3 regions of the Halomonas sp. PAMB 3232 genome follow, and region 1 is predicted to be linked to each of the others. Evidence: predicted binding sites of a transcription regulator. Region 1 holds the regulator's gene; each other region holds the start of a gene.

The links. The regulator LexA, encoded in region 1, represses DNA repair genes until DNA is damaged. The targets are predictions, from matches to a motif close to TACTGTNTANNTANACAGTA.
Region 2: the regulator LexA is predicted to act here: its motif matches at 1,192-1,211, upstream of dinB (DNA polymerase IV).
Region 3: the regulator LexA is predicted to act here: its motif matches at 868-887, upstream of RN346_RS10560 (PA0069 family radical SAM protein).

Annotation. Positions count from the first base shown of each region.
Region 1 is NZ_CP134865.1:2,062,802-2,065,069, forward strand. It holds gene RN346_RS09410 (TetR/AcrR family transcriptional regulator) at 1-387, opposite strand, end outside; gene lexA (transcriptional repressor LexA) at 605-1,279, shown strand; gene purU (formyltetrahydrofolate deformylase) at 1,474-2,268, opposite strand, start outside.
Region 2 is NZ_CP134865.1:775,501-777,768, reverse strand. It holds gene dinB (DNA polymerase IV) at 88-1,134, opposite strand; gene RN346_RS03645 (protein adenylyltransferase SelO family protein) at 1,246-2,268, opposite strand, start outside.
Region 3 is NZ_CP134865.1:2,300,830-2,303,097, forward strand. It holds gene RN346_RS10555 (alkaline phosphatase) at 1-732, opposite strand, end outside; gene RN346_RS10560 (PA0069 family radical SAM protein) at 913-1,998, shown strand; gene RN346_RS10565 (hypothetical protein) at 2,005-2,256, opposite strand; gene RN346_RS10570 (Na/Pi symporter) at 2,267-2,268, opposite strand, start outside.

The DNA of each region.
Region 1 (2,268 bases):
GATATAGCGGCGAAGGTGGCCCTGAGCCTGACTGTAGGCGAGCCCCAGCAGGCGCATGAACACTTTCAAGCTGTTGCGCTCGGCCGGCACGGTCAACACCGTCGTGGCCATGGTTTCGAGCAGTACTTCCAGAGGAATCTCGTCATCACCATAGCGGGCGTGCAGCTCATCCAGCGCTTCGTGAAAGCGTTGGCTGAAGGGGTCGAGATAGCGCGCAAACACCGCCTGAATCAGCGCCTTTTTCGAACCGAAGTGGTAGTTCACCGCCGCCAGGTTCACCCGCGCCTTGCTGGTGATGTTGCGCAGAGAGGTCTCTGCAAAGCCACGCTCGGCGAACAGCACCTCCGCCGTATCCAGAATACGCGTGACGGTATCAGACTGCGCCATGGCGCCCTCCAGAAAACGAGTGTTTAAAACATCGCGAAATAGTAGGTCATTAAAACGCCGGGCTCAATCGTGCGAAACCCTGATATGCCCTCTTTTAAGGGCGAACGGCTTTATAATCCGTGGCTTGAGTCATATACTGGACAGAGGAACATACTGTATACTTAAACACATATATTTAAGTCATTTTTTATAGTTACCTTTTACCCTGGAGTCAGCCATGCCTCGTCCTCTTACCGTTCGTCAGCAGCACGTATTCGATTTTATCGTGAAGACCATGAACGAGTACGGCTACCCACCCACCCGCGCCGAAATCGCCAAAGCGCTGGGCTTTCGCTCACCCAACGCGGCCGAAGAGCACCTGCGCGCGCTCGAGCGCAAGGGCGCCATCCGTATCATTCGCCACACCTCCCGCGGCATCCGCCTGCCAAATCAGGAAGGGGTGGAAGCAGCGGAATCCGCCGCTGAAGCCAGCGACAGCGTCGAATCCGCGACCCAGGGGCTGCCGATCATCGGCGAAGTGGCCGCGGGCAGCCCGATTCTGGCCGCCGAACACATCGATCGTTACTGCCCGCTGCCGGCGGAGTATTTCACGCCGAAGGCCGACTACCTGCTGCGCGTACGCGGGCTGTCGATGAAGGATATCGGCATTCTGGAAGGCGACCTGCTGGCGGTACACCGCACCGAGCGGGTACGCGACGGCCAGATCGTCGTGGCGCGCCTCGAGGACGAAGTCACCGTCAAGCGTTTTCGCCGCGACGGCCACCAGGTCACGCTGCACGCCGAGAACAGCGATTTCGCTCCGATCGAAATCGATCTTCGCACCCAGCAGCTCGATATCGAAGGTGTCGGCGTTGGCGTGATTCGCGGGGGCAGTGGCCAAGCGCTGGGTTAATTGACCTATCGATTGAGACAGGGAAATGTGGCGGTGCCGGGCAACCCTGCGCGAGGGCGCTGTGAACCCTTCCCTGGGCGCTACTTTCGCCATCCATGGCGAAAGACCCTCGCTACGGTCAGCCCGGCACGGCGGCCCGTATTGTCATCCTCAAGCTTATAAACTAAAAACGGGGCACTTTCGTGCCCCGTTTTTTAGTTGAAGACGACCGTCTTGTTGTCGTCGATCAGCACGCGATCTTCCAGGTGCCACCTGAGCCCGCGGGCGAGCACGGACTTCTCCACGTCGCGGCCAAAGCGCACCAGATCCGTGGGCGTGTGACAGTGGCTGACGCGGTGGATGTCTTGTTCGATGATCGGGCCGGCGTCGAGCTCTTCGGTCACGTAGTGGCAGGTCGCGCCGATCAGCTTCACGCCGCGCTCGAACGCCTGGTGATAGGGCTTGGCACCGGCAAACGACGGCAAAAAGCTGTGGTGGATGTTGATGATCTGGCCGGCGTATTGGCTACAGAGCGCCGGCGGCAAAATCTGCATGTAGCGCGCCAGCACGATGCAGTCCGCCTCGAGCGCCTCGACCTGGCGCTGCACCGCATCGAACGCGGGCTGCTTGTCGCTGGGGTCGACCGCGATGTGGTGATAATCGATCCCGTACCACTCGCTTAGCGCGCGCATGTCCGGGTGGTTGGAGATGATGCCCACGATGTCGCAGTCGAGCTCGCCAGCCTGCCAGCGGTAGAGCAGATCGACCAGGCAGTGGGACTCTTTCGACACCATGATCACGACCCGGCGCCGCTTTTGGGTATCGACCAGCGCCCACTGCATCGAAAACGCGTTGGCGATGGGCGCAAACGCCTGTTCGAGCTCGGCCGCGCTCATGCCGATGGAGTCGGCGAGAATCTCGTAGCGCATGAAAAATCGGCCCGTTTGCAGATCCGAGTGCTGGCTCGCCTCGGTGATGGAGCCGCCGTGCTGAGCGATGAAGCTCGACAC
Region 2 (2,268 bases), 1.3 Mb from region 1:
GTAAGCGCAGCCCTTTAGGCCGCCAGAGTTCATACACCTGTTTTAATCGCTGCCCGTGCCGGCGTCAATGCGCCGAAAGGGGAAGTTTCAAAAGAGCGAGAGCTGGGTATCAGGCGCGCTATCGGCCAAGCGGTACCCCACGCCCAGCAGGCGTACCGGGCGGCTTTTGCGGGCCCAACCAACGTTCAAAAGCGTTTCGAACTGGGCCATGTCCGGGGCCGGGTCGGCATGTTCGACGGTGGTTTGGGTAAAGTCGTTGAATTTCACCTTGACCATCAGCCCTTTCACCGCCGGCGGTGGGTCGAGCCGGGCATAGCGCCGCTCCAGGTCCTGCAGGAGTTCGGGAAGTTCGCCCCGGCACGCCTCGAGTGTCGGCAGATCCTGAGAGTAGGTCTGTTCGGTGCTGATCGACTTGCGTTCGCGATGGGTCTTCACCGGGCGCTCATCAAAGCCCCGGCTCAGCTCATGCAGGCGCTTGCCGAAGCGGCCAAAGTATTCGATCAGCTCGGTCAGCGGGCGCGCTTGCAGATCGAGGCAGGTGTGGATATCCAGACTCGCCATTTTCTCGGCGGTGCGCGGGCCCACGCCGTGAATCTTCTTGACCGGGAGCTGCTCGACGAAGCGCTCGACCTCCCCCGGGGCGATGACAAAAAGGCCGTCGGGCTTGTTCCAGTCGCTGGCGATCTTGGCCAGAAACTTATTCGGTGCGACCCCGGCGGACACGGTGATCCCCACGTCCTTTTGCACCCGCTCGCGAATGGCCTGGGCCATCAACGTGGCGCTGCCCTTGAACTGCGTCACCTCGGAAACGTCCAGATACGCTTCGTCCAGCGATAGCGGCTCGATCAGCTCGGTCATCTCGCGGTAAATGGCAAAAACCTGCCGGGCGACCTCCTTGTACTTGGGCATGTCGCCGCGCACGATCGTCAGGTGCGGGCAGCGCTTGAGCGCCTGCCCCATGGGCATCGCCGAGTGGATGCCGTACTCGCGTGCCGGGTAGTTGCAGGTCGCCACCACCCCGCGCTGCTCGACGCTGCCGCCAATGGCGATGGGAATGTCCGTCAGCGCCGGGTTGTCACGCATTTCAACCGCCGCGTAAAAGCAGTCGCAGTCACAGTGAATAATCTTGCGCACGGGCTCCCTGCTTGGCTCACCGTCGAAAGGTTAGCGCCGGGCCGTTAACTGGTCCGGCGCTGTAAAAAATCACAGTGTAGCATAGCCTCGCGCGCCATAGCCTCGCGCGCTTTAGGTGCCACAGAAGGTGCGCAGTACCGCCTGGCTGTCGGTGGCCGGCGCGGCCAGCCGACGCGCCTCGACGGACTCATCGAACGGCGCACTCACCGCGTTCAACAGCGTATGAAACGGCGCGAAATCGCCTTCGATCGCGGCGTCGATCACCTCTTTCACGCGATGATTGCGCGGAATCACGACCGGGTTGGCCCGGCGCATGGCGTCAAATCGCGTGGCATCATTTAGAAGCGGCGCCGCGCGCCACTGCTCGAGCCACGCATCGAGCGCTTCGGGCTGATGGGAAAGCGCCAGCAGCGCCTCGCGACGTTGCGTCTCGAAACTGTCGGCGTAGTGGGTCAGCGCATCGAAGGTGGCGGTCATGTCCATGCGCCCCTGATGCATCACTGTCTTGAGTGCGTCCATCAGCGTGTCGGCGGTATCACCGCCATTCTCGGCGAGCCCGAGTTTGGCGATGCGAAGCGCCTGCCGGGTTTTATCGAAGTGCGCCTCGAAGCCGCGAATCACTTCGACCGCCAGCGCCACGCCCTCCTCGCCCTGCACGTTCATCAGCGGCAGTAAGGTTTCGGCAAAGCGGGCCAGATTCCACTGGGCGACCGCCGGCTGGTTGTTGAAGGCGTAGCGCCCGCCCTCGTCGATCGAGCTGAACACCTTGCGCGGGTCGAACTGCTCCATGAAGGCGCAGGGGCCGTAATCGATGGTTTCGCCGCTGATGCTGGTGTTGTCGGTGTTCATCACGCCGTGGATGAAGCCCAGGCTCATCCAGCGCGCCACGAGCTCGGCCTGGCGACGCGTTACGCACTCCAGAAGCGCCAGATACGGATCATCCTGGTCGCGCGCCTCGGGGTAGTGGCGCGCAATGACGTAGTCCGCCAGCGCACGGGTGGTCTCCTCACCGTGGCGAGCGGCGAACTGGAAGGTGCCCACGCGCACGTGGCTCGAAGCCACGCGGGTGAACACCGCGCCGGGCTCCGGCATCTGGCGCGCTACGCGCTCGCCGCTGGCCACCGCCGCCAGCGC
Region 3 (2,268 bases), 240 kb from region 1:
GGTGGCTTCGCCGCCCACGTAGCGAAAGGCGTCTTCGTCCGGGTTTTCGACTGCGTTACCGGCGTCGTCGAAGTACGGGTGGCCGGCGCCGAACACCACGGTGGCAAGCCCGGAATCGATGATCTCTTCACCGAGTGCTGCGTATTCGTTGCGGCTGGGGCTGTGGCCCAGAAACGCGGCGGGCGTCGCGTGGCTCAGCTGCACCGAGCTCACCACGCCCAGCGCCCGACCGCTCTCGACCACGTACTCGCCGATGTGCTTCATGCGCTCGTCATTGTTCGACCAGTTGATGGCGCTGTTGTAGGTCTTCTGGCCGGTGGCCAGCGCCGTGCCGGCGGCGGCGCTGTCGGTGAAGTTCTCGCGGGCGTAGTTGTAGCCGGCGAAATAGCCGTCGTAGTCGCCCAGTTTGCCCTCGAAGCCCACGCCCTCGGCCGCCTCATCGCTCCAGAGCTCGGCGGGGTCGAACTCGACCTTGCCTTCGTCGCTCATGGTCGGCTCGGTGGCGGTGGTCAGCGGGTAAGTGGCGGTGAAGACCTGAGTGTCGAAGTCGTCGTACACTTCCTGGCCCAGCACTGCGTGGCGGTAGTAGCTGGCGGCGCGGAAGGTTTCGATGCCCGCGCCGTCGGTGATCATCAGAATGACGTTTTTGGCACCGTGTGGTTGGGCAAGCGCCGGCGTGGCAAAAACGGACCCTAAAGCAAGCGCGAGCGCGCAGCGTTTGAAAGCGACCATGCTGTTCATCCAAGTCATTGATTAAGAGAGGCTTAAATTAGCCACGCCAGATGACAGCGGGATGAACGTTTAGCGCGATTTCAGTGACACTCCGTGCACTACAGCCAGCGGTTGTCGTTAGCATGAGCGGCAATATAATGTATATTCATACAGCCAACCTATTGCCGATCGGATAGCGTCATGTCGGATTCACGCGCCCTCCCCCCGGGCAGTATCGTTCACAAGGGCCGCGGGGCAACGTTCGACCCGCACAACCGCTTTGCGCCCAGTGTCAGCGTCGAGGAATCCGACGGCTGGTGGCAGGAGCACGCTCCCTTAAGCCTTGCCACCGAGGTACGCGAGGAGCCAAGCAAGAGCGCGCTTGCGTGGAACAGCTCACCGGATCTCTCCTTTGATCGCTCGCTCAATCCTTACCGCGGCTGCGAGCATGGCTGCATCTACTGCTTCGCCCGGCCCTCGCACGCCTACTGGGACATGTCGCCGGGGCTCGATTTCGAAACCCGGCTGATCGCGCGTACCGGCATGCTCGATCACCTGCGCGACGAACTCGCGAAACCCGGCTACGTCTGCCGGCCGATCAACCTGTCCGGCAACACCGACTGTTATCAACCGATCGAGGCGACATATCGCACCACCCGACACCTCCTCGCGTTTTTGCTCGAATGCCGCCACCCGGTCACGCTGGTGACCAAGGGAAGTCTCGTGCTGCGCGATCTGGATCTTTTGAAACAGATGGCCGAGCACCGGCTGGTGCGGGTGCTGGTGAGTCTGACGAGCCTCGACAGCGACCTAAAACGCACCCTGGAGCCGCGAGCGGCTTCGCCCCAGGCGCGGCTGAAGGTGATTCGCGAACTCAGCGCCGCCGGGGTGCCGGTGGGGGTGTTGATCTCGCCGGTGATACCGGGGCTGACCGACCAAGAAATCGAGCGGCTGATCGAAGCGGCCCGCGGCGCCGGCGCGCGCACCGCGAGCTGGATGCTTCTACGCCTGCCCCGCGAAGTCGCGCCGCTGTTCCAGGCGTGGCTGATGGCCCACTATCCCGAGCGCGCCGACAAGGTGATGAGCCTGATTCGCCAGTGCCGGGGCGGCAAGACCAACGAGGCGGCGTTCGGCAAGCGCTTTCGCGGTGAAGGCGTGTTCGTCGACATGATCGAGCAGCGCTTCAAGCGCGCCAGCCGTCAATGGGGCATGCAGCCCCGCGCCGAGCAGGGGCTCAACACGCGCGACTTCAGGCCACCCCGTGCTCAGGGCGACCTGTTCGACTAACCAACGCTAACGGTTCGGGCCGCGCCGCGCCTTGAGCTCGTCGAGCACCAGCGCGAAGAAGCCGCGGATCTCCTGAAGCTTCGGCCGGGCCTCGACCATCAGGGTGTCCATCTTTTCGAGCTCCTGAGTCTGGGCTTCTCGGGCGTCGAGCTCAGCGCGAATTTCGTCGATGATCTCCACCGAGTCGTTCAACATCGCCTTGAGTTCGGCGGTCGAGGTGGTGTGCAGGCTTGGCCTGGAACCTTGTTCAATACTCATGGCGCCCTCCTT